DNA from 4 places in the Micromonospora sp. Mcm103 genome. Region 1 is predicted to be linked to each of the others. Evidence: riboswitches for the same ligand, from Rfam matches in the RefSeq annotation. Region 1 holds a riboswitch; each other region holds the start of a gene.
The links. A riboswitch is a leader RNA that binds a small molecule or an ion and turns the genes downstream of it on or off. The one in region 1 is predicted to bind cyclic di-AMP.
Positions count from the first base shown of each region.

Region 2: linked by a shared signal. The riboswitch ahead of OC439_RS03725 (C39 family peptidase) and the one ahead of OC439_RS00390 (LysM peptidoglycan-binding domain-containing protein) in region 1 are both predicted to bind cyclic di-AMP.
Region 3: linked by a shared signal. The riboswitch ahead of OC439_RS07695 (NlpC/P60 family protein) and the one ahead of OC439_RS00390 (LysM peptidoglycan-binding domain-containing protein) in region 1 are both predicted to bind cyclic di-AMP.
Region 4: linked by a shared signal. The riboswitch ahead of OC439_RS27185 (coiled-coil domain-containing protein) and the one ahead of OC439_RS00390 (LysM peptidoglycan-binding domain-containing protein) in region 1 are both predicted to bind cyclic di-AMP.

Region 1 is NZ_JALJRJ010000001.1:80,962-88,095, forward strand. It holds gene OC439_RS00380 (M4 family metallopeptidase) at 1-550, shown strand, start outside; gene OC439_RS00385 (YbaB/EbfC family nucleoid-associated protein) at 686-1,135, opposite strand; gene OC439_RS00390 (LysM peptidoglycan-binding domain-containing protein) at 1,321-1,965, opposite strand; cyclic di-AMP (ydaO/yuaA leader) riboswitch at 1,964-2,109, opposite strand; gene OC439_RS00395 (LLM class flavin-dependent oxidoreductase) at 2,281-3,843, shown strand; gene OC439_RS00400 (winged helix-turn-helix transcriptional regulator) at 3,890-4,366, shown strand; partial or broken gene OC439_RS00405 (SDR family oxidoreductase) at 4,399-5,096, shown strand; gene htpG (molecular chaperone HtpG) at 5,461-7,134, opposite strand, start outside.
Region 2 is NZ_JALJRJ010000002.1:235,523-242,656, forward strand. It holds gene OC439_RS03700 (alpha-ketoglutarate-dependent dioxygenase AlkB) at 1-401, opposite strand, end outside; gene OC439_RS03705 (polysaccharide pyruvyl transferase family protein) at 442-1,767, opposite strand; gene OC439_RS03710 (acyltransferase family protein) at 1,924-3,141, shown strand; gene OC439_RS03715 (hypothetical protein) at 3,222-3,566, shown strand; gene OC439_RS03720 (hypothetical protein) at 3,701-4,465, shown strand; cyclic di-AMP (ydaO/yuaA leader) riboswitch at 4,773-4,915, shown strand; gene OC439_RS03725 (C39 family peptidase) at 5,109-5,951, shown strand; gene OC439_RS03730 (alpha/beta fold hydrolase) at 6,215-6,961, shown strand; gene OC439_RS03735 (CDP-glycerol glycerophosphotransferase family protein) at 6,999-7,134, opposite strand, start outside.
Region 3 is NZ_JALJRJ010000004.1:102,639-109,333, forward strand. It holds gene OC439_RS07680 (zinc metalloprotease) at 53-1,045, shown strand; gene OC439_RS07685 (pyridoxamine 5'-phosphate oxidase family protein) at 1,114-1,659, opposite strand; gene dcd (dCTP deaminase) at 1,738-2,316, shown strand; gene OC439_RS07695 (NlpC/P60 family protein) at 2,389-3,423, opposite strand; cyclic di-AMP (ydaO/yuaA leader) riboswitch at 3,437-3,571, opposite strand; gene OC439_RS07700 (N-acetylmuramoyl-L-alanine amidase) at 3,810-5,843, shown strand; gene OC439_RS07705 (C40 family peptidase) at 5,914-6,695, opposite strand, start outside.
Region 4 is NZ_JALJRJ010000028.1:42,462-49,595, forward strand. It holds gene OC439_RS27180 (carbonic anhydrase) at 1-463, shown strand, start outside; gene OC439_RS27185 (coiled-coil domain-containing protein) at 521-1,549, opposite strand; cyclic di-AMP (ydaO/yuaA leader) riboswitch at 1,553-1,684, opposite strand; gene OC439_RS27190 (YibE/F family protein) at 1,839-3,113, opposite strand; gene OC439_RS27195 (SHOCT domain-containing protein) at 3,278-3,487, opposite strand; gene OC439_RS27200 (metal-sensitive transcriptional regulator) at 3,613-3,912, opposite strand; gene OC439_RS27205 (heavy-metal-associated domain-containing protein) at 3,993-4,199, shown strand; gene OC439_RS27210 (DUF748 domain-containing protein) at 4,236-5,216, shown strand; gene OC439_RS27215 (heavy metal translocating P-type ATPase) at 5,234-7,134, shown strand, end outside.

The DNA.
Region 1 (7,134 bases):
GGACGCGGTGAGCGTGCCGGCCCAGTCCGGTGACCCGACCTGCTCCGGCGGCACCCCGACGCCCACCCCGAGCACCACGACCACCCCGCCGTCGGGCGGTTGCTCCGGCAACAAGCTCGCCAACCCGGGCTTCGAGTCGGGCAACGTGAACTGGAGCGCCTCGTCCGGCGTCATCACCACCGACAGCGGCCAGGCCGCGCACGGCGGCTCGTACAAGGCGTGGCTGGACGGGTACGGCTCGTCGCACACCGACACGCTCAGCCAGTCGGTGACGATCCCGGCCGGATGCCGGGCGACGTTGAGCTTCTGGCTGCACATCGACAGCGCGGAGTCGACCACCAGCACCGCGTACGACAAGCTCACCGTCAAGGCGGGCAGCACCACGCTGGCCACGTACTCGAACCTGAACAAGGCCACCGGCTACGTGCAGCGGTCCTTCGACGTCTCGTCGCTGGCGGGCACCACGGCGACCATCTCGTTCAGCGGCGTGGAGGACAGCTCGTTGCAGACGTCCTTCGTCGTCGACGACACCGCGGTCACCCTGAGCTGACCGTGGCGTAGCGCGGCCGGTCGTCGTCCTCCCGGCGGCCGGCCGCCTCGTCGTGTCAGGCCGGTGCCGCGTCGCGCGTGGTCGGCACCCCGGGCGGGTGCGGCGCCTCGTCGTGCCGGGGCGTGTGCGGTCGGGTCAGACCGCGCGCCCGGCCCGGGACCCAGCGCCGCGGTCGCGGTGGATCCGCGCGGCCGCCTCGTGCATCGCGCGGCCGAACAGCTCGGCCTGGTCGCCCATGCTGCCGAGCCGGGCGGCGAGCGCGTCGGCGTCGGCCCGGGCCGACGCGCTGACCCGGTCGTCCAGCTCGGACAGCGCGGCGTTGGCGGCGGTCACGAGGTGTCCGCAGAGGACGTCGAGGGGCTCGCCGGCCAGCTCCGGGTCGATCGTCACGGAATCGAGCCGGCCACCCTGGACGGCGACCGCGCGGACCCGGCCGCCGGCTGCAGTGCCCTCGGCGAGCAGCAGGTCGCCCGGCTCGCCGTCGGCGTGTGCCGAGGCCCGGGAGCGCATCGCGGTGAGCGCCTGCTGCGTGCGGGTCAGCAGCTCGTCGATGCTCGCGGCCGCCGAGAACGGGTCGTTGGTCATATCCGCGCTTTCTTCACGTCTTAGCCGAGCATGCGTGACCCTAGCAACCGGCTCCGACGAATCGCCGTCACCGGCCGGTCCGGGTCGCGTCCCGGCGCCGCGAGCAGGCCGGACACCGGCCACGCGGCGTGTCGCGGACGGCCGGGCGCCCGGCCGGGACGAACCGGCCGGGCGCTCGGACGAGGTCAGCGCAGGCGCAGCTGCTGACCGGGGAAGATCAGGCCCGGGTCGTCGCCGACCACGGCGCGGTTGCGCTCGTGCAGGGCACGCCAGCCGCCGTCGACGCGCTGCGCCACGGCGATCTCCGACAGCGTGTCCCCGCGCCGGACGACGTACGTCCCGGCGCCGGACGACGGCCGCGGCGCCGCCTTCGTCGTGGCGCGTTCCGGCGCGGCCTTCGTCGCGGCGGCCCGCTTCGGCGCCGCCTTCCTCGGTGCCGCCTTCGTGGTGGCCCGCTCGGACCGGGTCGCCGTGCTGGCCGAGCCGCCCTTCTTGCCGCAGACCGGCCACGCGCCGATGCCCTGGCCGCGCAGCACCTTCTCCGCGACGGCGATCTGCTCGGACCGGCTGGCCAGGTCGGCGCGCGCGGCGTACTTCTGGCCGCCGTAGCCGTTCCAGGTGGTGCGGGAGAACTGGAGCCCGCCGTAGTAGCCGTTACCGGTGTTGATCTTCCAGTTGCCGCCGGACTCGCAGCGCGCGACCGCGTCCCAGTTGACGCCCGCGCTGGCCGGAGCGGCCGGGCCGAACAGGGTCGCGGCGCCGACGGCGGCGCCGGCCAGGACCGCTCCGAGAGCGGTACGGCGGCTTCGGGCTGAGTATTCAGTTGCCATGTGGATTCCTCCACGCCGACGAGGTGAGCTGTCGGGTTCGGGCCGAGGAGCCCGGCCGCCGGTGGCGGCTTCACCCCGAGGTGACGATGCACCGTGGAACGTGTGGTTCCCCCGCTCCCGCACGAGGTTCGGTTACCGGGGCCGGCGGCGGGATTTGGCGTTTCCGGCCTGCGGTGTCCGCGTCTGCGAACGAAACCGACGCTAGGAGCGATTTGTGATGATCGTCCACTTCTTGTGACCCTCTTCACCCGGCCGGGCGACCGGCGGCGGCGCTACGGTGGCAGGGCCAGGCAAGATCACGGGAGGGCTTGACGGATGACCGATCACGGACACGAGCTGACCTTCGGCGGCTTCATCACCCCCGCCGCCGGGCAGCCCGACCAGGTGGTGGCGCTGGCCCGGCTCTGCGAGCAGGTCGGGCTGGACCTGGTCACGTTCCAGGACCACCCCTACCAGCCGGGCTTCCTGGACACCTGGACGCTGATGTCCTACGTGGCCGCCGCGACCGAACGTATCCGCCTGGCCGGAAACGTCCTCAACCTGCCGTTGCGCCAGCCGGTGGTGCTGGCCCGCAGCGTCGCCAGCCTGGACCTGCTCACCGGCGGCCGGGTCGAGCTGGGACTCGGTGCGGGCGCGTTCTGGGACGCGATCGAGGCGGCGGGCGGGCGACGCCTGTCCCCCGGCGCCGCCGTCGAGGCCCTCGACGAGGCGATCCGGGTGATCCGCGAGGTCTGGGACACCGACCGCCGCGGCATGATCCGCGTCGACGGCGAGCACTACCGGGTGGTCGGCGCCAAGCGCGGTCCGGCGCCCGCGCACCCGGTGGGCATCTGGGTCGGCGCGTACAAGCCGCGCATGCTGCGCCTGGTCGGCCGCGCCGCGGACGGCTGGCTGCCGTCCCTGTCGTACCTGCCGAAGGGCCCCGACGAGCTGCCCGCCCTGAACGCGCTCGTCGACGAGGGCGCTCAGGCCGCCGGGCGCGACCCGGCCACGATCCGCCGCATGCTCAACGTGACCGGCACGTTCGCCCGCTCGTCGGCCGGTTTCCTGGCCGGGCCGCCGGAGCAGTGGGTGGAGGAGCTGGCCGGGCTCACCCTGGAGCACGGCATCACCACGTTCATCCTCGGCAGCGACGAGCCGCGCGCGATCCAGATCTTCGGCCAGGAGGTCGCGCCCGCCGTGCGGGAGCTGGTCGCCGCCGAGCGCACCGCGCCCGCCGGCGGAACCCGCACGGCCGCCGACGAGCAGACCGCCGCCGCCGGCCCGAGCACGCTCGGCGTCACCCCCACCCCCGACCCGGGGGTACGCCTGAGCGCGCGCCGCCCTTGGGACGAGTCCACCCGCCCGAGCGCCCCGCCGCCGCCGGCCGGGCGCGTCTACCCGGCCCGCGGACAGGCCGCCGGGCAGCACCTGGTGGACGTGCACGACCACCTGCGCCAGGAGCTGGCCCAGGTGCGCGATCTGCTGGAACAGGTCAAGCAGGGCACTGTCTCGCCGGGCCGGGCGCGGGCCGCCCTCAACGAGATGACCATGCGACAGAACAACTGGACGCTCGGGGCGTACTGCGCGGCGTACTGCACGATGGTCACCCAGCACCACGGGCTGGAGGACGCCTCGATCTTCCCTCACCTGCGCCGCTCCGAGGCCGGGCTGGCGGCAGTGCTGGACCGCCTCGAGGAGGAGCACGTGGTGATCCACGGCGTGGTGGAGAGCGTCGACCGGGCGCTCGTCGAGCTGGTCCGGCACCCCGGCGACTTCACGCAGCTCCAGGAGGCGGTGGACCTGCTCACCGACACGCTGCTGTCGCACCTGTCGTACGAGGAGCACCAGATCGTCGAGCCGCTGGCCCGGCACGGATTCTTCCCCGGCCAGCTGTGAGGTAGCTGACTTCTGCTTTCCTAAGCCAGGGGGTACCGTCGACGCCATGACGGACCTCCTCGCGCAGCGTGACTCCTGGTCCACCGCCAACTGCTCGATCGCCCGGGCACTGGAGGTGGTCGGCAACCGCACCACGCTGCTCCTGCTGCGGGAGGCGTCGTTCGGCACCCGCCGCTTCGACGACTTCGCCCGGCGGGTCGGCGTCAGCGAGCCGGTGGCCGCCGCCCGCCTCAAGCAGCTCGTCGCCGACGGGCTGCTCGACCGGCGTCCCTACCGCGAGCCCGGGCAGCGCACCCGCGACGAGTACGTGCTCACCGCGAAGGGCAGCGACCTGATCCCGGTGCTGGTCGCGCTGCGGCAGTGGGGCGACGCGTACGCCGCCGACGAGGCGGGCCCGGCGGTCCGGGTGGCCCACAACGAGTGCGGCGCCCCGGTGCACGCCCGGCTGCGCTGCGACGCCGGGCACGACGTACCGCCCGGTGAGCTCGCCGTCCTGCCCGGTCCGGGCCTGCTGTCCGCCTGACTCCCCTCCCTCACCACACCTCGGAGCGACACATGAAGATCGCTGGAAGCACCGCCCTGGTCACCGGCGCCAACCGCGGCTTCGGCCGCACCTGGCCGCCGAACTCGCCGCGCGCGGTGCCACCGTCTGGGCCGGCGCCCGCAACCCGGACGCCGTGGACCTGCCCGGCGTGACCCCGGTACGCCTGGACGTCACCGACCCCGCGTCGGTCGCCGCCGCCGCGGAGCGGGCCGGTGACGTGACGCTGCTCGTCAACAACGCCGGCGTGAGCACCGGCACCGACCTGCTCGACGGCGACCTCGAGAAGATCCGGTTGGAGCTGGAGACGCACTACCTCGGCACGCTGTCGGTGGTGCGGGCGTTCGCGCCCCGGATCGCCGCGAACGGCGGCGGCACGATCCTGAACGTGCTGTCCGCGCTGTCCTGGTTCACGTTCCCCGGCGTCGGCGCGTACGGCGCGGCCAAGGCCGCCGAGTGGTCGATGACGAACGCCCTGCGCCTGGAGCTGGCCGGCCGGGGCGTCCGCGTCGCGGGCCTGCACGTGGGCTACATGGACACCGAGATGGCCGCCGCCGTACCCGGCCCGAAGGCCCACCCGGCCGACGTCGCCCGGCTCGCCGCCGACGGCATCGAGTCCGACAGCTACGAGATCCTGGCCGACGACGTCGCCCGTCGGGTCCAGGCCGGACTGTCCGGCGGCGTGGCCGCGCTCTACCCCGCCCTCCCCTGAGCCGACCGGGCTCGCCGCCCCGGCGCGCCGGCTCAGCGGCCCCTTCACCAGCCAACGGCGATTACGGCCGGCCGCGCGGCTGGACACCAGGCCGGCGCCTCACCGGCTCCAGCAGATCCAGCCCGACCCACACCCGTCCACCCAGGCAGGCCCTGCCGACGCGGGCCTGCAGAGACCACCCACCGGAAGCTCACTCACCGAGCCCGCTCCCTCCATCTGGGACTGATCTTCCCCATCCTGGGACAAGCCAGCTTGATCCACGCCAGCTCGGCGAGGTGGCGGTATCGGGGGCATCCTGATACCGCCACCTCGGCGTAATGGAGTCGATCAAGCCGGCCGGGTCCGGCCGGCGGGGCGGGTGGGGCTACAGGCCTCGGGCCAGGCGGTCGGCGAGGATCCGGGTGAACCGGGCCGGGTCGGCCAGCTCGCCGCCCTCGGCCAGCAGCGCCATGCCGTACAGCAGCTCGGCGGTCTCGGTCAGCGCCGCGGCGTCGGCACCCTCGCCGTGCGCCTTGCGCAGCCCGGTGACCAGCGGGTGGGCCGGGTTCAGCTCCAGGATCCGCTTGACCCGGGGCACCTCCTGGCCCATCGCCCGGTACATCTTCTCCAGCGTCGGCGTCATGTCGTGCGCGTCGCCCACCACGCAGGCCGGCGAGGTGGTCAGCCGGGTGGACAGCCGCACCTCCTTGACGCTGTCGGCGAGCGCGCCGCCGAGGAACGTGAGCAGGTCGGCGTACTCCTGTCGTTCCGCCTCTGCCTTCTCCTTCTCCTCCTCGGTCTCCAGGTCCACCTGCCCCTTGGCGACCGAGCGCAGCGTCTTCCCGTCGTACGCGCCGACGCGCTCGACCCACACCTCGTCCACCGGGTCGGTGAGGATCAGCACCTCGTAGCCCTTGGCGCGGAACGCCTCCAGGTGCGGCGAGTTCTCGATGGTGGCCCGGTTCTCGCCGGTGGCGTAGTAGATCTCGCTCTGCCCGTCCTTCATGCGCTCCACGTAGTCGCGCAGCGTGGTCGGCTCGGCCGGGTCGTGGGTGCTGGCGGCGCGGACGAGTTCCAGCAGCGTCTCGGTGTTGTCCGGGTCCTCCAGCAGACCCTCCTTGACCACCGCGCCGAACTCGGTCCAGAACGTGCGGTACGACTCGGCGGACATGTCCTTGAGCGTGGCGAGCACCTTCTTGACCAGCCGGCGGCGCACCGCGCGGATCTGCCGGTCCTGCTGGAGGATCTCCCGGGAGATGTTCAGCGACAGGTCGTGCGCGTCCACCACGCCCTTGACGAAGCGCAGGTAGTTGGGCATCAGCGCGTCGCAGTCGTCCATGATGAACACGCGCTTGACGTAGAGCTGCACGCCGCGGCGGCCCTGCGGGGAGAACAGGTCGAGCGGGGCGTGCGAGGGCAGGAACAGCAGCGCCTCGTACTCGAAGGTGCCCTCGCCGCGCATGTGGATCGTCTCGAGCGGGTCGGCCCAGTCGTGCGCGACGTGCCGGTAGAACTCCTTGTACTCGGCCTCGTCGACCTCGTCCCGCGAACGCGCCCAGAGCGCCTTCATCGAGTTGAGCGTCTGCTCCTCGCGGGTGGTGGCGCCGTCCTCGCCGGGCTTGTCGACAGTCATCCGGATCGGCCACGAGATGAAGTCGGAGTACCGCTTGACGATCTCGCGGATCGTCCACTCGGCGGTGTAGTCGTGCAGGTTGTCCTCGGTGTCGACCGCCTTGAGGTGCAGCGTGACCGAGGTGCCCTGGGGTGCGTCCTCGACCTCCTCGATCGAGTACGTGCCCTCGCCCGCGGACTCCCAGCGGGTGCCGCCGGACTGCCCGGCGCGGCGGGTCAGCAGCGTCACCTTGTCGGCCACCATGAACGTGGCGTAGAAGCCGACGCCGAACTGGCCGATCAGCTCCTGGGACGCGGCGGTGTCGGCGGACTCGCGCAGCTTGCACAGCAGCTCGGCGGTGCCCGACTTGGCGATCGTGCCGATCAGGCCGACCACCTCGTCGCGGGTCATGCCGATGCCGTTGTCCCGCACGGTGAGCGTACGGGC
Region 2 (7,134 bases), on a different contig from region 1:
CCGAGGGTGTCGCCGTGCCAGGCGACGCTGTCGCGGCCGTCGCGGTAGAGGCACATGCCGGCGGTGACGAAGGGCTCGCCCAGTTCGGGCGCGTAGTGCCGGGTGAGCGCGTCCCGGGCCGCGGTGAGCACCGGGTGCGGCAGCGGGCGGCCGGCGGCGTACCAGCAGAGCAGCCGGGGCACGTCGACCTCGGCGTCGTACATGGTGCGGCGTTCGGCCCGCCAGGGCACGTCGTGGCGCAGCGTGTCGAGCACCTCGTCGGAGCCGCGTACCCAGCCGGGCAGGTGGTCGACCCAGGCGCCCCGGCTCAGCTCGTGCCGGCGCAGCGCCCCGGCGAGCGGGCCCAGGGTCGGGCCCTGCTCGGCCAGGTCGAGCATCGAGGGCTGGTACGCGTCGGACACGCAGCCGATCGTACCCCGCTCTCGAACAGGCGTACGACGGTCAGCGCCGCAGCATCCGGCGGACCGTGCCCGGGACGGCCTGCTTGATCCGCTCCCGGAGCTGCTGCGATCGCAGTGCGTCGATGGTGGCGGTGAGCTTCGCGTTCTCGTCGCGCAGCCGCTCGATGCGGGTCAGCAGTTCGGCCGGCGGGGTGGCGGCGGCGGGCCCGACGCCCGGCGGGAACACCGTCTCGCCGACCTGCTTGTCGAAGCGCGCGGCGCTGTCGCCGTCGGCGAACGAGGTGCCGAGGTCGTGCTTGCGCAGGAACGCGGTGATGGTCTCGAAGCGGGCCTTGTGGCCGTCGTTGAGCGACGTGTAGTCGGCCTCCGCGTAGAGGTCGGCGGCGTCGACGTCGGCCGGCACGTCCCGCATGATCCGGTGCGGGATGCCGAAGTAGCGGGCCAGTTCCAGGGTGCGTGAGTCGTGCGCGAACAGGTAGCCGGGCGTGCCGGCGACGAGTGCGGTGATGGTGCCGTGGATGCGGGTGCCGAACGCGAAGTCGTACCCGGACAGGTGCGACATCCAGGTCCACGGGTCGACGAACATGCGCACCTTGTCCTCGGCGAACAGCGGGTGCGAGGTGTGCAGCGGGATGTCGCTGCTCTGGCCCCGGTGCTCGGGCGCGTCGCCGTAGAGCAGGGTGCCGAGCGTGCGCAGGTCCTGCGGCACGTAGCAGAGGTTCGGGTAGCGCTCCTGGTGGTGGCGGACCACCGAGGCCATCGAGCGGACGTACGGGGAGATGGTGAGCGCGACCTTCGAGTCGGCGGTCAGTTCCGGGCGGCTCTTCTCCAGGTGGAACGTGTCGCCGTGCAGGAACATCGACGGGCAGCCGATCTGCTCCACGTCGGAGAAGCCCAGCGCGTTGAGGTAGCTCTCGGTCACCTCGCCGCGTACGCCGATGCTGTGCGACCGGTCCAGCACGGCCTTGCAGAAGGCGCGGACCGGCTCGTCGATCGGCCGCAGGTACTCGCGGTCGCCGTCGACGTTCGTCTGCACGCCGACGCCGAGCACCACCACCGGGATCTTCAGCCGTTCGATAAGCCGGGTCAGCGGCGTGAGCCGGTGAATGAAGCTGCGGCGGAACGCGTTGGCGAGCGGTACGACGAACACGTCGTGCCGCTCGTTGATCTCGTCGGCGAGGCGCGGGTCGGCCGGGACGCGGGTCGGTGTGATCTCGGCCGTGGAGGTGGCGAGCAGCTTGTGCGCCGCGTGGCTGAAGACCAGGTTGCCGCTGTTGTCGCCGATCCAGTTGCCGGCGAACGTCTCCTCCGGCGTGAGGACGTCGAACGGGCCCTTGCGGGCGCGGAGCAGGATCCGCTGGTGCATCCGGTTTCGCTCACCTTCCGTACGGCACGGCGTGCGGGCGGGAGCCGGGTGGGTGCCCGCGCGTGCAGAACGGAAATCCTATCCGCCGCCCCGGCGGAGCCGACCGGACGTCGGCTCGCCGGGAACGTCCCGGTTGCCCGGGGTAGGGTGCCCGGAATGACCAGCGCGCCGACCGTCACCCGTGCCCCGCGACTGCCGTCGCTGACCGGATTGCGGTGGGTCGCCGCGCTGCTCGTCTTCGGCTTCCACGCCGGGACGATGGGGATCGTCGCCGAGCCGCACCTGAAGCCCCTGGTCGACAAGGCGTTCAGCCTGGGCCTGTCCGGTGTCGAGTTCTTCTTCATCCTCAGCGGGTTCGTGCTGGTCTGGTCGTACCGGGACGGGGAGCGCGCGTGGACGTTCCTGCGCCGCCGGTTCGCCAAGATCTACCCGAACCACGTGGTGACGTTCGTCGCGGCGCTTGCGGTAGCGGCCTGGTTCGCCGACCCGGTCGTGCCGTGGGCCGCGATCGCCAACTTCTTCCTGGTCCAGGCGTGGATCCCGCTGGGCGGCTACTTCTACAGCGTCAACAACGTGAGCTGGTCGCTCTCCTGCGAGCTGGCCTTCTACCTGTGCCTGCCGCTCGTGGTGCCGTGGCTGCGCCGGGCCCGTACCGGCGTGCTGCGGACCGTGCTGGTCGCGGCGCCGCTGCTCATCCTGGCGCTGTGGCCCAGCCAGCAACTCGTGCCGGAGGAGCAGCGGTGGTGGTTCACCCAGATCTTCCCGGTGACCCGGTCGCTGGAGTTCTGGATGGGGGTGGCCGCCGCCGAGCTGATGCGCCGGCACCGCTGGCGCGGCCCGAACCTCGCCGTCGCCACCGGCCTGTTCGTCACCACCTGGGTGGTCGCCGCGCTGTGGATCCCGGCCGAGTTCTGGGCGGCGCTGCTCGCTGTCGCGTACCTGCTGGTCATCGCCGCCGCGGCGGACGCCGACGTGCGCGGCCGGCCCACTCCCTGGCGGTCCCGGGCGATGGTCTGGCTCGGTGAGGTGTCGTTCGCCTTCTACCTGGTGCACGTGCTGGTCATGGTCACCGTGCTGCGGCTGACCGGGCACTGGGGGACCGGCCTGCCCGGCTGGCGCGGCCCGCTCGCGGTGCTCGGCTTCCTGGTGGTCACGCTCGCGCTGGCCGCCGCGCTGCACCGCTGGGTGGAGACACCGATGATGCGCCTGCTCGGCCCGTCCCGCCGGGCCCGCGCGGCGTCGCCCGCACCGGCCGTGCCGGCTCCGCGCAGGCCCACCGAGGCCGCCGCCGGGCCGGCCGCCGACGGGGGCGCGGCCTCCGTCACCGGTCCGGCCGAGGACATCGAGTACGCCGGGCGGCGTCGCCCGGACTGACACGCGCACACGCCGGCCGGTCGATCCGCGACACGCCGTGCGGCGGTGCGTTCGTGGGGGTTCGGCGGTAATTTGTACCCGTGCTTCCGATCGCGCTCACCTGCCCCGTGTGGTGGGTGGCGCGCTGGACCGCCCGGATGCTCGCCAGTCTCGCCGTGGTCGTCGCCTTCTCGTTCGGCGCCGCCACGCTGCCGTCCGGTGTCGCCGCTGCCGCCCCGGCCCCGGCTGCCGCCGTCTCGGCGTACCCGGTCGCGGGCGCCTCGACCACCGCGCGGCCGGAAGCCGACCGCGTGGCCGAGCGGCAGGCCCTCCCCGCCGGGGTGCCGGCGCCCGCGCCCCGGGCGGCCTCCCCGGCCGCGCCGCAGCCGGTCCCGGCCGGACGGGCCGCCGCACCGGCCGGCCCGCGGGCCCCGCCCGCCCGCTGACCCGCTCACGGGCCGCGCCCGTCCTCCGCACCCACTCGCACGTCATTTCCCGCACCCGCCCTGGTGGCCTTACCGGCCCGCCCCGGCGAGATCGTGCGGGCCTCCCGCCAGGTCCTTCCCGTGAGGTGCCGACCATGTCCCAGACCGCTCTGTACCACTTCCTCACCTCCGTGCCCGAGGCCGCCGCCATCTGGTCCTTCCTCCTGCTGCTCGCCCTCGGCCTGCTCGCCGCCCTCGTCGCCCGGCCCGAACGCGACCCCGTGCCGGAGGCCGCCCCCGAACCGGCCGACGCCGACGCCGCCCGCCACGACGACCTGATCCGGTACGCCGAGGAGGTCGCGGTGGCCGCCGCCGGAGCCGCCCAGACGGCCCGTCGCCGCCGGGAGCGGTGGCTGGCCGCGCAGGACGAGGCGGACCGGGCCTGGACCGCGTACGACGAGGCGGACGCCGCCGCCCGCCGCCTCGCCGGTGCCGCCGCGCTGCCCGCCCCGCGCACGCCGCGCACCCCTGCCGAGTACGCGGCCCGGGAGCGCTGGCTGCACCACGCCGCCATGACGGCGCACTGGCGGGGCGACCTGACCGCCCGTCAGCTCGCCGACGTGCTGGCCCGCCGCAACGGATGGGATCCGCGCCGGCATCCGGCCGAGCAGGAGATCATGCTGGCCCGCACCGTCCGGGACGGGCGCCGGGCCGGATGGGAGAGCGCCGCCGCGCGGGAGCGGTCGGCCTGGCGGGACGCCGAACTGGCCGCCGAGGCCGCCCGGACGCTCGCCGCCGAGGCGTACGCGGCCACCGCGGCGCTGCGGCCCGCCCCGGCGTACCGGAGCGCGACGGCGAGCGCCCAGCCGGTGGCCGCTACGGTCCGTAACGCCCGCTGGCGCCCGGCCCGGGTCGGCTGAGGTCTCGTCTCGACCGAATCGTTACCCGGAATGTGGTGAGCCCGGTCACCCGGGCCGTCGAAACGGGCGCCGGGCGCAGAACAGGTCATCGAGTCCCGCGATTGCCGGTCGGGTGCTCGCCGTCTGTCCGCTTTCCGCCGCCGGGCGCCGTCGAAACTGCTTGTCCCATTGAGCGAAGTCAGTAACCGGGTGTTCCGAAATCCCTTACCGCGGATCACGTTTACGCAGGTGGGAGCGCTTGGCAGGGGACATACCCACCGGTAGTGTCGGCGCGTCCGATGCGGTAATCGATCGCCGACGGCGACGCCGCGCCGACCCGCCTAATCGTGTTCCACGAACCGGGGACCCATGAGCACCATCGGGGTGAATCCGCGAGCCCACGGCCCGCGGTAGGGCGTACTTCCCGCCCGAATCCGTCAGCTAACCCGGTCGGCGGCCACGGAAGGAGTAACCCCTCTTGCCCACCCCTCGATCGTCCCCCCGCCTCCACGGCGAAGCGGTGCCCGTCCGCGCCTGACGCGCGACCGGCAACCGCCCCCTGGGCGCCCGGCATCACGGGCGTTCCCGATCCCCCGGCCATCCGGCCCCGCCAGCACGTGTGAGTTCCTCCGCGTGCCGGGCCGGCGTGTGCCGCTCACGCCCCGTGGAGGATTTCGTGAAGCACCACCTGAAGCGTCAGCTGCGACGGATCGTCACCGAACGCCCGTACCAGATCATCGCCGGATCGGCCGCCGCGCTCGTGCTGGCCGCCGGTGCCGGAACCGTCGCCACCGCCGGTGACGACGCCCCGGTCCAGGAGAACACCGCCGCGGTCGCCGACCTCGGCGCCGCCCGCCTCGGCGAGCAGCCCGCCAGCCGCAGCGAGGCCCGCATCGCCGTGCCGCAGGCGTCGTCCAGTGCCTCCGCCTCGCCCAGCGCCTCCCCGTCCGCGAAGGCCGCCGCCGACCCGGACACCACGCCCAAGGCCAAGCCGAAGCCGCCGTCGAGCAAGTCGCTCGACTACGACTACCAGGCGCAGATCAACTACTTCTACTGCGGCCCGGCCGCGGTGCGCAACGCGCTCAGCGCCGCCGGCATCGAGCGCAGCCAGGACGCGCTCGCCGGCCCTCTCGGCACCACCGAGATGGGCACCAACTCGGCCGAGGACACCACCCGGGTGCTCAACCAGCAGGTCAAGGGCAACCCGTACCGGACCCGCATGATTCCCGGCTCGGCCACCCCGGCTCAGATGGACCGCCTCCAGGCCGACGTGGTCGAGGCGATCAGCAACGGCCGCGGGGTCGTCGCGAACGTCGCCGGTACCGCCACCGACACCAACGGCGGCTGGCACTCGTTCCCGGGCGGCCACTACGTCGCGGTGGTCGGCTACAAGGACGACGGCCGGACCGTGCGGATCGCCGACTCGGCCGACCCGTCGCTGCCCTCGTACTGGGTCACCACGATCGACCTGGCGCACTGGATCGCCAGCCGCGGCTACTCCGCCTGACCGTCCCACAGCCCCGAAGGCCGGCACCCCACCCGGGGCGCCGGCCTTCCCCGTCCCGGCCCCTCACGCGGCCCCTGCGCGGCCCCCTTCGGCGCGCCGATCTTGGACTTGTGGCGCCCAGTATGCCCGGCTCGCCCGCTATGGAAGGTGCCACAACTCCAAGATCGAGGGTGAGGGCGGCGTGTGGGCGGCCGGAGCCGCGGCGAGGGGGTCGGCGGGGTTCGGTCTCGCGTGTCCGGGGCGGGCGGTGGCAGACTGCGCCAATGGGCGATGCGACGGGGAAGCGGCACCTGATTCTCCTGCACGGCATGGGTGCCACCGGCGAGGTGTGGCTGCCCTGGGCGCCGCTGCTGGAGCGCCGCTGGCCCGGCCGCTGGCTCGCCCCCGACCTGGCCGGTCACGGCTGGTCGCCGCCGCTGCACGGCTACTCGTTCGAGGCCCTGGCGCAGCGCGTGGTGGACGGGCTCGGGCCGGTGCGGCTCGGCCCCGACGACCGGCTGGTGCTGCTCGGGCACTCGCTCGGCGGGGTGGTGGCGCTGGCGCTCGCGGCCCGGCAGCGCGGGCTTCCGGTCGACGCGGTGGTCGGGCTCGGCATCAAGGCGGTCTGGTCTCCGGCCGAGCTGGCGAAGTCGGCGGAACTGGCCGCCCGGCCGGTCACCTGGTTCGCCACCCGTGACGAGGCGGCCCGCCGCTACCTGCGGGTGTCCGGGCTCGCCGGGTTGTTCGCCCCGGACCACCCGGTGGTGGAGGCGGGACTGCGGCGGGAGGAGGGCCGCTGGCGGCTCGCTATGGACCCGGCCGCGTTCGCGGTCGGGGAGCCCCGGCTGCCGGTGCTGCTGGCGGCCACCGATGTGCCGGTGCTGCTGGCCCGCGGCGAGGCGGACACGATGGTGACCGACGCGCAGCTCAAGGAACTGGGCGTGCCGGTGGCGACGCTGCCCGGGCTGGGCCACAACGCGCACGTCGAGGACCCGGAGGCGGTGCTCGCCCTGCTCGACCCGTACCTCTGAGCGGGCGAGCCGGCCCGCGACGGGCCGGCTCGCGCTTCTAGCGGGCCGCGCGCGGCCCCGGGACCGCCCAGTCGGGCTCCAGCTCCCGGCGGGCGGCGGAGAGGAACGCCTCGGCGTAGGCGTCGGCGGGGAAGTCGCCCAGGTAACGGGTACGTGCCGCCCAGCGCTGTGCC
Region 3 (6,695 bases), on a different contig from region 1:
TCCGAACCGGCGTGACACACCCCCTGCCACGCCGTCAGAAAGAGGTGGGCCCATGGGACTCCGTCCCAACCTGCTGACCCGGCGTACCGCCGGTGTCGCGACGTCGACCCTCGCGCTGCTGCTCAGCACCGCCGCCGTCGGCGTCGTCCCCGCTGCTTCGGCCTTCTCGGCCGCCCCGGCCGGCGTCTGCGCCGAGCCGGCCGACGCCCACGCCGACGAGCACGCGAACGCTCGCGTCGCGAAGGGCGGCAACGCCAAGCTGGACCCCAACCACCTGACCGCCAAGCAGGTCCGTGACCGCGAGGCCGACCTCGCCGCCGCGCAGCGCGAGCGGGCCAGCTTCCGGACCGGCGCCGTCGCTCCGCTGGCCACCGTGACGATCCCGGTCGTCGTGCACGTCATCCAGGAGAACAGCACCCGGGCCGGCGGCAACATCACCGACTCGATGATCAACCAGCAGATCACCGTGCTGAACCAGGCGTACGCGGGCTCGACCGGCGGCGCCGCCACCGCGTTCGGGTTCCAGCTCACGAAGATCAACCGGGTGACGAACCCGTCGTGGTACCCGATCGTGCAGGGCTCCTCCGCCGAGCGCTCGATGAAGACCTCGCTGCGTGAGGGCGGCAAGAACACGCTGAACATCTACCTCGGCGAGCTGAGCGACAGCCTGCTGGGCTGGGCGACGTTCCCGAAGCGGACGCTGGACAAGATGGACGGCGTGGTGGTCCTGAACGAGTCGCTGCCCGGCGGCACCGCGACCAACTACAACCAGGGTGACACCGGCACCCACGAGGTCGGCCACTGGCTGAACCTCTACCACACCTTCCAGGGCGGCTGCTCCGGCTCGGGCGACAGCGTCTCCGACACCCCGGCCGAGGCGTCCCCGGCGTACCAGTGCCCGACCGGCCGCGACACCTGCTCGACCGCCGGCAAGGACCCGATCACCAACTTCATGGACTACACGTACGACTCCTGCATGTACCAGTTCACCGCCGGCCAGGCGAGCCGCATGCTCACCGCGTGGAACGCCTACCGCGCAGCCTGACCTGTCGTACCGCGTACCGGTGCCGGCCCTGTCCTCGGACGGGCCGGCACCGTTCGTCGTGGGCCGGGTCAGGCGGCCGGACGGCGGGTGTCGAAGCCGTGCCGGCCGCGCCGGGCCTCCGCGGCCACCGGCTCCCGCCGGGCCGGTTCGGCTCCGCGCGGGTCGAGCCAGACCCGCACCTGCGGCGGGGGGGCGCCGGGCTGGGCCACCGGGTCACGCCGGGTCAGCATCGCCGCCTCGACGGTGAACTCGAACAGCCGCCAGTCGCCCTGCGGCGACGCGCGGGCGATCCGGGCCAGCCGCGTCACAGTGGCCGGGTCGGTCACCGGTCGTGCGCGCCCGGCGATGTACGCCTCGTCATCGCTCTCCTCCGGCGGGAACGAGTGCAGCGCGTAGCGGCCGTCGCGTTCGAGGTCGCGGCGCTTCGGCGAGTCGATGACGAAGCACCACAGGCCGTCGTCGGTGATCACCGGGGACACGGGATGGACCCGGGGGCCACCGTCGGCGCGGACCGTGGCGAGGTAGCCGAAGCCCGGCCCGTACTGCTGCATCAGGAGGCGGATCTCGTCGGCGAGGCGGGGCTCGTCGGCGGCGAATTCGGACCAGGAAGCCATGTGGACACTCTATCGAACACATGTACGAAGATGTAGTGCGACACGCAGGTCACCCGTACCGGTCGCTATGGTGTTCCGATGCTGCTCTCCGACCGCGACCTGATCTCCGAGATCAAGGCCGGCACGCTCGCGCTGGAGCCCTTCGAGCCCACGCTGGTGCAGCCGTCGAGCATCGACGTACGCCTGGACCGGCTGTTCCGGGTCTTCAACAACCACCTCTACACACACATCGACCCGTCGGTGCAGCAGGACGACCTGACGTCGATGGTGGAGGTGCCGGAGGGGCAGCCGTTCGTGCTGCACCCGGGCGAGTTCGTGCTCGCCTCCACGCTTGAGGTGATCTCGCTGGGTGACCAGCTCGCCGGCCGGCTGGAGGGCAAGTCGAGCCTGGGGCGGCTGGGGCTGCTGACGCACTCGACAGCAGGTTTCATCGACCCCGGCTTCTCCGGCCACGTCACGCTGGAGCTGTCGAACGTGGCGAACCTGCCGATCACGCTCTGGCCGGGCATGAAGATCGGGCAGCTCTGCATCTTCCGGCTCTCCTCGCCGGCCGAGCACCCGTACGGCTCGGCCGTCTACGGCTCGCGTTACCAGGGGCAGCGCGGTCCGACGCCGAGCCGGTCCTGGCAGAGCTGGCGCACCTGGCCGACGCGCTGACGACGCCCGCAGTTGTTAATAGGGGCCCCCTCCTCTACCGGAGGCGTTAAGAGGGGGGCCCTTCCTTACACCTCAGCCGGGACGGCCGTAGCTGTTGATGTCGCCGTCGTCGACCCGCTTCATGGTGATCGGCTTGCCGGACTGGGAGGCGTGTACCACCCAGCCGTCGCCCACGTACATCGCCACGTGGTGCAGGTCGCCGTAGTAAAAGACGAGGTCACCGGCGCGCAGCTCGGCCCGGCTGATCCGCTTCGTCACGCCGTGCTGCTGGCGTGCGCTGTGCGGCAGCGAGACGCCGCCCTTGGCCCAAGCCGCCATGGTGAGGCCCGAGCAGTCGAAGTGGTCCGGCCCGGCCGCGCCCCAGACGTAGATCTTGCCGATCTGGGCGCAGGCGAACTTGACCGCCGCACCGGCCGGGCCGCCGGGGTAGCCGGCCGGGCACGGCGCCGGGCGCAGCGGGCCGCCGCCGCCCTTGCCGTACACCTTGAGCCGCAGCTTCTCCAACTTGGCGATCTCGGCGTCGATCTGCTTCTTCTTCGCCGCGAGCTGGGCCTCGGTACGCGCCAGCCCGGCGATCATCTCGTCCAGCGGCTTCTTCTTCGCCGCCAGCTCGTCGCGCAGCGCGGCGACGGAGCGCACCTGCTCGTGCTGGCGGTGCGCGAAGCGGTCGAGCAGTTCCAGGCCGGTGACCAGGTCACCGGGTGAGCGGCTGCCCAGCAGCGCGTTCACTGTGGAGAGGTTGTCGCCCTTGTAGGCGTCGGCGGCGAGCCCGCCGACCTGACCGAGTGCGGCGTCCACCCGGGCCTGGAGGGGTGCGATCTGCCGGCCGAGCACGTCGGCCTGCTTGCGCCGCGCGGCGAGCTGCTCGCGTACGGCGTTCACCTGTTCGATGACCGGTTCGAGCTTGTTCCAGTCGCGGTCGATCTGGGCCTCGATCTCGGCGACCGAGGGTTCGGCGTGTGCCGCCGTGGCGCCGCCGGTCAGGACGACTGCGGTGCCGACGAGGGCGGCGAGGGCTGTGGTGAAGCGGGACCAGCGGGTACGCGGCACAGCCGTGGACCGGTCGACCGACCGGCTCGACGACGGCCGCGGGGCATGGAGTGCCACCGGGCGTCCGTACTCCTTCTTCCGTACCGCCTACCGGGTTAGCTGACGGATTCGGGCGGGAAGGGAGCCGCCCTACCGCATCGCTGCGGATTCACCCCAGGTACCTGGTTCCCCGGCTCGCCCGGAGGCGACTCGGCGGTGTCGGACCGTCACCGACCGGGTTGGACGGTGAGACGTGCGGCCGACGATTCACCAGAGTAGGGACCACCGTTATCGATCCGCAACTTCCAGCGGCGTGACACTCCGTACGCGATGACGGGCCGCACCCAGGTCGGAGGTGAAATTTTCTTTCAAGGCTGATTACTCACTGGAAAGGTATTGACCCCCGTGGGTGTGCGGAGTGAGGGTGGAGACGCAGTGACCCCCATCCCTGTCCAGGAGGTTCGATGCACCTCTCCGCCCCGCCGTCGGGCAGACGGATACTGCTCGCCGCCGCAGTGGCGACAGCCACCGCGCTGGCGACGACCGGCCCGGTGACCGCCGCGCCGGACACGTCCGCGCCCGCGAGCGACAGGCAACAACAATACGCCGCCGCGGCGGCCGAGTACGGCGTGCCGCAGAACGTGCTGCTCGGCGTCTCCTATCTGGAGTCCCGCTGGGACACCCACCCCGGGCAGCCGAGCACCAGCGGCGGCTACGGCCCGATGCACCTGACCGACGCCGCGCACATCCTCGCCATGCCGGGCAGCGCCCACGTCGACGAGGACGAGGACCCGCGCGGCGACGACTCCCGGCCGCTGAACCTCGACCCGGCCACCGCCGCCGCGCCGGAGCGGGAGACCCCGCTGCCGCCCGCCTCGCTCCAGACGCTCGACGCCGCCGCCGCGCTCACCGGGCTCGACGCGGGCACGCTGCGCACCGACCCGGCCGCGAACATCCGCGGTGGCGCGGCGCTGCTGGCGTCGTACCAGAAGGCTCTGGGCGGGCCGGTCGGCGCCGGCACCGACCCGGCGGCCTGGTACGCCGCGGTGGCCCGGTACTCCGGCGCGGACACCTCGGACGCCGCGGCGGCCTTCGCCGACGAGGTCTACGACCAGCTCGGCCAGGGCGCCAGCCGGACCACCGACGACGGCCAGCGGGTCACGCTCGCCGCCACCGCCGCGACGCCGGACCGTTCCCGGCTGGCCCGCCTCGGCCTGCGCAACGCCGAGCGGCCGGACGGGCTGGAGTGCCCGGTGCGGCTGGCCTGCGAGTGGATCCCCGCGCCGTACGAGCAGCTCAGCGACGACCCGGGCGACTACGGCAACCACGACCTGGGCGACCGGCCGAAGCAGCAGAAGATCGAGTACATCGTCATCCACGACACCGAGGGCTACTTCGGCCCGAGCGTCGACCTGGTGAAGCGGGCCGACTACCTGGGCTGGCACTACACGCTGCGCTCGGTGGACGGCTACATCGCCCAGCACATCAAGACCAAGGACGTCGGCTGGCACGCCGGCAACTGGTACGTCAACGCCAAGTCCATCGGCCTGGAGCACGAGGGCTTCGCCGGTCAGGGCACCTGGTACACCGAGGCGATGTACCGCACCTCCGCCAAGCTGGTGCGGCACCTCGCGCTGAAGCTCGGCATCCCGATGGACCGGCAGCACATCATCGGCCACGACAACGTGCCCGGCATCACCGCCGCCAACGTGGGCGGCATGCACTGGGACCCGGGACCGTACTGGGACTGGTCGCACTACTTCGACCTGATGAAGGCGCCGTTCCGCAGCACCGGCACGCCCCGTACCGGCCTGGTCACCATCGACCCGGACTTCGCCACCAACCGGCCGGCGTTCACCGGCTGCAACCAGCAGCCGCCCGGTGTCCCGACGCCCCGGCCGCCGGCCGAGCCGTGCCCGTCGCGGGGTTCCTCCGCGGTGATCCTGCGGACCGCGCCGAGCCCGGACGCCCCGCTCGTCAACGACCTCGGGCTGCGCCCGGACGGTACGCCGGACACCATGTACATCTCCGACCACGGCGCCCGCGCCTCCGCCGGCCAGACGTACGCGCTCGCCGGCCGCCAGGGTGACTGGACGGCGATCTGGTACCTCGGCCAGAAGGCGTGGTTCCTCAACCCGGCCTCCGCGCCGACCGCCAAGTGGGCCACCGGCTTCGTGGTGACCCCGCGGCCCGGCAAGGCCACCATCCCGGTGTACGGGCGGGCCTACCCGGAGCAGGCCGCCTACCCGGACACCATCCCGTACCAGACCATCTCGCCGCTGCAGTACACGTTCGCCGCCGGCCAGCGGTACGCGGTGGGCGGGGTGCTGCCCGGCGAGTACTACCGGGCGGTCTCGTTCGACGGTTCGGCCCCGGGTGACCGGACCGTGGTCCGCGGCAAGAACCGCTACGTGCAGGTCCAGTTCGGTCACCGGATCATGTTCGTGAACCTGGACGACGTGCTGGTCCTGCCGTCCCCGGTCGGCACGCCGCGCTGACCCGGCACCGCACACGGGAAGGCCCCCGGTCCGCGTGGACCGGGGGCCTTTCCGCTGCCAGGGGTTCGGGTCAGGCGACCCGGACGAAGCCGGCGAGCGGCTGGGTGCTGATGCTCGACACCTGGACCGGTTTACCGGTACGTGGCGCGTGCACCATCACCCCGTTACCGAGATAGAGCCCGACGTGATGCAGGTCGGAGCCGAAGAACACCAGGTCACCCGGTCTCGCCTCGGAACGGGAGACCTTGCGGCCCTCGTTCCACTGCGCGCCGGTGAAGTGGGTCAGCGAGATGCCGGCCGCCTTGTACGCGTACTGGGTGAGGCCGGAGCAGTCGAACGAGTTCGGGCCGGTGGCGCCCCACACGTACGGGTCACCGACCTGGGCGCACGCCGTCTTGATGGCGGTCCGCGCGGCGCTGCTCACCACACCGTCGATCTTGGGGCAGCCCGCCGGGCGGATCGAGGTCACCGGCAGCATGGCGGTCAGCCGCTTGATCTCCGAGTCGATCTGCTTCTTCTTCGCCGCGAGATCGTTCTGCTGCTTGGTCTCCAGCGCGATCAGCGCGTCGAGCTTCTCCTTCTGCTTGTTGTACTCGTCGCGCACCTTGAGCACACCGGCGATCTGGCGGCGCTGGTCCTCGGCGATCCGGTCCAGCATGACCAGCTGCTCGGCCAGCGCGCCCGGCTTGGAGTTCACCAGCAGCGCGCCCAGCTCCTGCGACGGGCCCTGGATGTAGTACCGGGCCGCGATGTCGCCGACCTTGTTCATGGCGAGCGTGGAGGCCAGCTCCAGCGGCACCATCTTGTCCTTCAGCGCCTTGGACTTCTTCTGGTTGGCGCGAAGCTGCGAGC
Region 4 (7,134 bases), on a different contig from region 1:
CGGTCTCGGTGACCTCTTCGTGGTGCGTACCGCCGGGCACACCGCCGGGCCGGAGGTGCTCGGCAGCGTCGAGTACGCCGTCACCGTGCTGGGCACGCCGCTCGTGGTGGTGCTCGGGCACGACTCGTGCGGCGCGGTCCAGGCCGCCCGGGAGGGGGTCCGGACGGGTGCCGCCCCGGCCGGGCACCTGGGCGCGGTGGTGGACGCGGTCTCGCCGAGCCTGCTGCGCGCCGCCCGCCAGGGCGTCGAGGACCTCGACGGCATCATCGACGTCCACATCGCGCAGACGGTGGAGACGCTGCTGGCCCGGTCCGCCGTGCTGGCCGAGCGGGTGGCCGCCGGGCGGTGCACGGTGGTGGGCATGTCGTACCGGCTCGCCGGTGGCGAGGTGCGGACCGTGGCGCAGTCCCCGGCCCCGCTGCCCGCCCCGGCCGCGCCCGCCGACCCGGCGCTGGCGAGCTGACACATTCGGACGCGAAAAGGGGCCGCCCTCGGGCGGCCCCTTTTCGTGGTGTCCGGATCAGAGCAGCGACATGTGGACGTGGTCGGTGTGGTTCGACGGTCCGCTGTAGGAACGCCAGCCGGTGGCCGGGAACCAGATCTGCCGGTTCCAGATGACGTAGTAGATGCCCAGCCGGTCGGCGTTGCGGATCAGGAACGCGGCGACCTCGTTGCCGTACCGGCGGGTGTCGTTGTTGTGCCACGGCGCGAAGCCGCTGTTCTGCAGCGACCAGTCACACGCCTTGCCCTTGGGGTGCTCCCACGGCCCGCCGGACCGGTAGCAGCCCACGAAGCGCTTGAAGCCCGCGCGCCGGACCTCCTTGTACGCGTGCAGCGTGCGCGGCGTGACGCAGCCCGAGGTGGTCGGGTCATCCTCGCTGCACGACTCGGCCTTCCACCCGCCGTCGGCGGTGCGGCCGGGGGCGATCTTGGCGACCGGTGAGGTGGCGGAGACCAGGCCGCCGGTGAAGCCGAGACCGCCGACGAGCTTCAGCGCGCGCTCGGCCTGCACCTTCTCGCGCTCCATCGCGTTCTTCTGCTTCTCCTGCTCGCGCACCTCGGCGTCGAGCGCGATCTTGGCTTGCTCGGCGCGGGTCTTGACCGCGTTGATGGCGGCCAGGCGCTGCGCGTTGAGGAGGTTCAGCTCGTCCAGGGCGTTGACCCGGCGGACGAACGAGTCGGGGGAGTTGCTCTCCAGCAGCATCGCCATCGCGCCCATCCGGCCGGTCCGGTAGGACTGGGCGGCGAGCTGGTTGACCTGCGGGCTGAGCGCGTCGAGTTCGGCCTGTGCCGTCTTCACCTCGGCCGCCAGCCGCCGCTGGCGATCCTGGGACTTGGCGAGCTTCGCCTTGGCCTGGAGGAAGTTCCGGTTGGCGGAGTCGATCGCCTCGGTGATGAGCGGCGGATCGCCGTCCTCCTCGTGGCCCGAGGGGGTGCCGGGGGCCGCCGCGGCGGGGGCCGCGGTCGCCGGGTTCGGGCCGGCCAGCACGGCTAGCGAGGCCAGCACGGCCACCACGGGTGTCAGCCAGCGGCGCAGGGGTGCCGTCACAGTGTTCCCTTCCGTCGGCCGCCGACCGGGTTAGCTGACGGGTTCGGGACGGAAGTGGCCCCTACCGCTGTCGCGGATTCACCCCATGTACCTGGTTCCCCGGTTCGCCCGTGGGCGATTGGGCGGCGGCACCGCTGGCGCCGGTGCGCGCCTTCGGCGGTGACCGGCAGCGAGGTTACCTGACAGCACTCGTGAGGATCTACGTCCGGAAGCCGACCAATAGCGAGATTTCGCCGTGGCGCACCGTGACCAGCGTCGCGTTTGAATTCGATGGTGACGCTGCGGAGTGTCACCATGCGGCCTCCGTACTCTTCCCGCCGCCGAGCGCCTCCAGCGCGTCGTCCCGTCCGGCCGGCGGCGGGGGCGCGGCGGGCGCCGGCTCCGCGCCGGGCGAGCGCCGCCCGGCGGTGGTCACGATCGCGGCCAGTCCGGTCGTCAGCGGTACGGCGGCGATCAGGCCGAGCGTCGCCACCGCGCTGCGGACGATCTCCTGGGCGAGGAACTCACTGGTGAGGATCTCGCTCACCGGGCGGGAGTCGGCGACCAGCAGGAGCAGCAGCGGCAGCGAGGCGCCGGCGTACGCCAGCACGATGGTGTTGACGGTGGACGCGATGTGGGCCCGGCCGACCCGGGTCGCCGCCCGGTAGAGCTGCCGCCGGGACAGTCCGGGGTTGGCGTGCGCCAGTTCGGTGACGGTGGCCGCCTGGGTGACTGTGACGTCGTCCAGCACGCCCAGCGAGCCGATGATGATGCCGGCCAGAAGCAGTCCGTGCAGGTCCACGTCGCCCTGGAACATGGACAGCGTGGTGGCGTCCTCGCTGCCGAAGCCGGTCAGGTGGGTGGCGGACGTGGCGAGCAGGCCGAGCACGCCGGTGACCACCAGGCTGCCGAGCGTGCCGAGCACCGCGACCGACGTCTGCGCGGTGATCCCGTGGGTCAGGTAGAGCACCACGAACATGATCAACGCGGCGCCCACGATCGCGACGAGCAGCGGCGGCTGGCCGGCGCCGATGCCCGGCAGCACGAAGCCGAGCAGGATGGCGAAGCTGGCCACCAGGCCGCCGAGCGCGGCGAGCCCGCGCCACCTGCCGAACGCCACGATCGCGGCGGCGAACAGCACCATCAGCCAGATCAGCGGTGTACCGCGCTGGTGCTCGGCGATGTTGTAGGACTTCACCGCCGGGTCGGCCGGGTCGGTCAGCTCGACCAGGACGACCTCGTCGCCGACCGCGACCCGCGGCGCGCCCGGCCCGGCCGGGATCGGCGTCTCGACCTGCCGGCCCGCGTCCGGGCCCTGCTCGGCGGTGACGGTCACGGTGCCGCAGGGGCCACCGCCGCCCTCCGGGGCCTCCGGCGTCGGCGGGCAGGGCTCGGTGACCACCCGGGTCACCGTGCCGTGGTAGCGAGGGACGTCCGCGCCGCCGACCGGCTCCCGGTCCTGCCCGGGCCAGAGCACCAGCGCCGCGATCACGGTGAGCGCGAACAGCGGCACCACCACGGCGACGAGCAGCCGCCGTACGCCCGGCGGCGCGGCGGGTGCGGGGCGGGTGTGGTCGGCACCCATGACGTCTCTCCCAACGGTCGCGGCGACGCCTGGTCCGCCGGACCGGTCTGGTCACCCGGCCGGCGTGGACGTGTCGACCACGTCCGGGTCGTCGCCCGGCCATGGTAGGCAGCCCGGCCGGGCGGTCCCGGACACCGTGGCCGGTGACGCGCGCCCCGCGCGGGTCAGGTCAGGCCGGCCCGGCGTCGCCGGTACTCGTCCTCGTCGATCTCGCCGCGGGCGTACCGCTCGTCCAGGATGCGCCGGGCCGTCGTCGGGCCCAGGTACTGCGGGCCGGTCCACCGCACGGCCGCCCAGACGAGCCCCGCCAGCACCCCGAGCACCAGCAGGGACCAGATCCACATCCAGCCCATCATCGGGCTCTGCCACATCATCGGGCCGCCCTCCGTCCGTCGCCGCGGGTCCGCCGGTCCGGCCTGCCCGCCACGTCGACGGTACGTCCGCCCGGGCGCGTCGGCGCGGGTCGATGTGCCCCGCCCGGAGGGCCGGAGGTCCCCCTTCAGCCGCGCTTCATCAGGCGGCCGACGGCGGCCATCATCTCGGTCGCCATCTCGTCGGCCCGGCCCTCGGCGGCGCCCTCGTGCATGCAGTGCCGGGCGTGGCCGTCGAGCAGGCCCAGGCCGACCTTGTCCAGCGCCGCCTGGATGGCCGAGATCTGGGTCAGCACGTCGATGCAGTAACGGTCGTCCTCGACCATCTTCTCGATGCCACGGACCTGCCCCTCGATCCGGCGGAGCCGGGCGAGGAGTTGGTCCTTGCTGGCGGTGTAGCCCCGGGTCGGGCTGGACGGCGCGGTCATGAAACCGAGGATAGCGTACCCCTCGGGGGTATGCTAACGTTCGGAACGTACCCCTGGGGGGTATCAGATCGGAGGGCGAGATGGAGACCACCTACCAGGTGAACGGCATGACCTGCGGGCACTGCGTCAACTCGGTGAGCACCGAGCTGAGCGCACTTCCGGGCGTCACCGACGTCCAGGTCGACCTGGCCGGCGGCCGGGTCACCGTCACCAGTCAGAACCCGCTGGACGCGGACGCGGTCCGCGCGGCGGTCGACGAGGCCGGCTACGACCTCGTCGGTGCGTGACGGGTCCGGCGGACCCGCGACAACCGAGGAGACACCATGAACACGGCGACGAAGCTCAGCGGCTTCGCGCTCGGCCTCGTGGCGGTGTTCGGCGCGGCGTACGGGATCGGCAACCTGGCCGATCCAGTCGCCCCGGCCGCCGAGACCCGACACGACGACACCGGCAGCGACCACGGGGCCGGCGATACCGGCCACGGTGACGAGAGCCAGGCGGGCGGCGCCTCCGCGCACCTGCCCGGCGGGCTGCTCGTCTCCGAGCGCGGCTACACGTTCCAGCCCGCCGACGCCCCGGCCGGGCAGTTCGCCTTCCGGATCACCGGCCCGGACGGCGCACCGGTCACCCGCTTCGAGGTGGCCCACGACAAGCGCATGCACCTGATCGTCGCCCGCCGGGACCTGTCCGGGTTCCGGCACGTCCACCCGGAGATGGCCGGCGACGGCACCTGGCGGGTCGCCTCACCGCTCGGCGGCCCCGGCGTCTGGCGGGCGTTCGCCGACTTCACCCCCGAAGGCGGCGAGCCGCTGACGCTCGGCCTGGACGTCACGGTCCCCGGCGAGCTGACCGCCCGGCCGTTGCCGGCGCCGGCGACCAGCACCACAGTCGACGGCTACACGGTCACCCTGACCGGCACGCCGGAGCCGGGCCGCACCAGCCGGCTCACGCTCTCCGTCAGCCGCGACGGGCGGCCGGTCACCGACCTTGCGCCCTACCTCGGGGCGTACGGGCACCTGGTGGCGCTGCGGCAGGGCGACCTGGCGTACCTGCACGTGCACCCGGAGGGCACGCCCGGCGACGGGCGCACACCTGCCGGTCCGGCGATCACGTTCGCCGCCGAGGTGCCCTCGGCCGGGGCGTACCGTCTCTACCTGGACTTCCGGCACGGCGACGCGGTGCACACCGCCGAGTTCACCGTCCTGGCCGGCGACCGGACCGCGCCCGCGCCCGCCGCGCCGGCATCCACCACCGCACCGACCCCGGACGCCGGACACGGCACCCCGGGGCACGGGCACAGTTGAGCGCCGGAGGTGCCGCGATGACTGCCACGGGAAAGGCGCTGCCCACCGCGCCGAACCTGATCGAACTGGCGATCGGCGGGATGACCTGCGCGTCCTGCGCCGCCCGGATCGAGAAGAAGCTCAACCGGATGGACGGCGTCGAGGCGACTGTGAACTACGCCACCGAGAAGGCCACCGTCCGGTACGCCGACGACATCGCGCCGGCCGACCTGATCGCCACCGTCGAGAAGACCGGCTACACCGCCGTGGTGCCGCCGCCGCCCGAGCAGGCGGAGGCGGCAGCGGCCGGGGAGCCGGTGGACGAGCTGCGCACCGCGCGTACCCGGCTCTGGGTCTCCGCCGCGCTCACCCTGCCGGTGATCGTGCTCGCCATGGTTCCGGCCTGGCAGTTCGACTACTGGCAGTGGGCCTCGCTCACCCTCGCCGCCCCGGTGGTGGTCTGGGGCGGGCTGCCGTTCCACCGCGCCGCGCTGATCAACCTGCGGCACGGCGCGGCGACCATGGACACGCTCGTCTCGCTCGGCACGCTGGCCGCGTTCGGCTGGTCGCTCTGGGCGCTGTTCCTCGGCGACGCCGGCATGCCCGGGATGAAGCACCCGTTCAGCCTCGACATCACCCGCGGCGACGGCGCCGGCAACATCTACCTGGAGGCCGCCGCCGGGGTGACCGTGTTCATCCTGGCCGGGCGGTACTTCGAGGCGCGCTCCAAGCGCACCGCCGGGTCGGCGCTGCGCGCCCTGCTCGAACTCGGCGCCAAGGACGTGGCGGTGCTGCGCGACGGGCAGGAGACCCGGATCCCGGTCGGCCGGCTCGCGGTCGGCGACCGGTTCGTGGTCCGGCCCGGCGAGAAGATCGCCACCGACGGTGTGGTCGAGGAGGGCACGTCCGCGGTCGACGCCAGCATGCTCACCGGCGAGTCGGTGCCGGTCGAGGTGGGCCAGGGCGACGCCGTGGTCGGCGCCACGGTGAACGCCGGCGGCCGGCTGGTGGTCCGCGCCACCCGGGTCGGCGGGGACACCCAGCTCGCCCAGATGGCGCGGCTGGTGGAGCAGGCACAGACCGGCAAGGCGGCGGTGCAGCGGCTCGCCGACCGGATCTCCGGCGTCTTCGTGCCGATCGTGATCGCGCTGGCCGCCGGCACGCTCGGCTGGTGGCTCGGCACCGGCTCCGGGCCGACCGCCGCGTTCACCGCGGCGGTGGCCGTCCTGATCATCGCCTGCCCGTGCGCGCTCGGCCTGGCCACCCCGACCGCGCTGCTCGTCGGCACCGGCCGCGGCGCGCAGCTCGGCGTGCTGATCAAGGGGCCGGAGGTGCTGGAGTCCACCCGCCGGGTCGACACCGTGGTGCTGGACAAGACCGGCACCGTCACCACCGGCCGGATGGCGCTGGCCGAGGTGCTGCCCGCCGACGGCGAGGACGCCGACGAACTGCTCCGGGTGGCCGGTGCGCTGGAGGCCGCCTCCGAGCACCCGATCGCGCGGGCCGTCGCCGAGGCCGCGGCCGAAGCCGGACCGCTGCCGCCGGTCGGCGAGTTCGCCAACGCCGAAGGGCTGGGCGTGACCGGCACCGTCGACGGCCGGACCGTGGTGGTCGGCCGGGCCCGGCTGCTGCGGGAGCGGGGTCTCGACGTACCCGAGGAGGTCGTGCGGGCCGCGACCGGCGCGGAGGCCGCCGGGCGGACGGCGATCCTGGCCGGCTGGGACGGGCGGGCCCGCGGTGTGCTCGCGGTGGCCGACGCGGTGAAGCCGACCAGCCGGGCGGCGGTCGCCCGGCTGCGTGAGCTGGGCCTGAAGCCGGTGCTGCTCACCGGCGACAACACCACTGTGGCGAAGGCGGTGGCGGCCGAGGTCGGCATCGACGAGGTGATCGCGGAGGTGCTGCCCGCCGACAAGGTCGACGTGGTCGAGCGGCTCCAGCG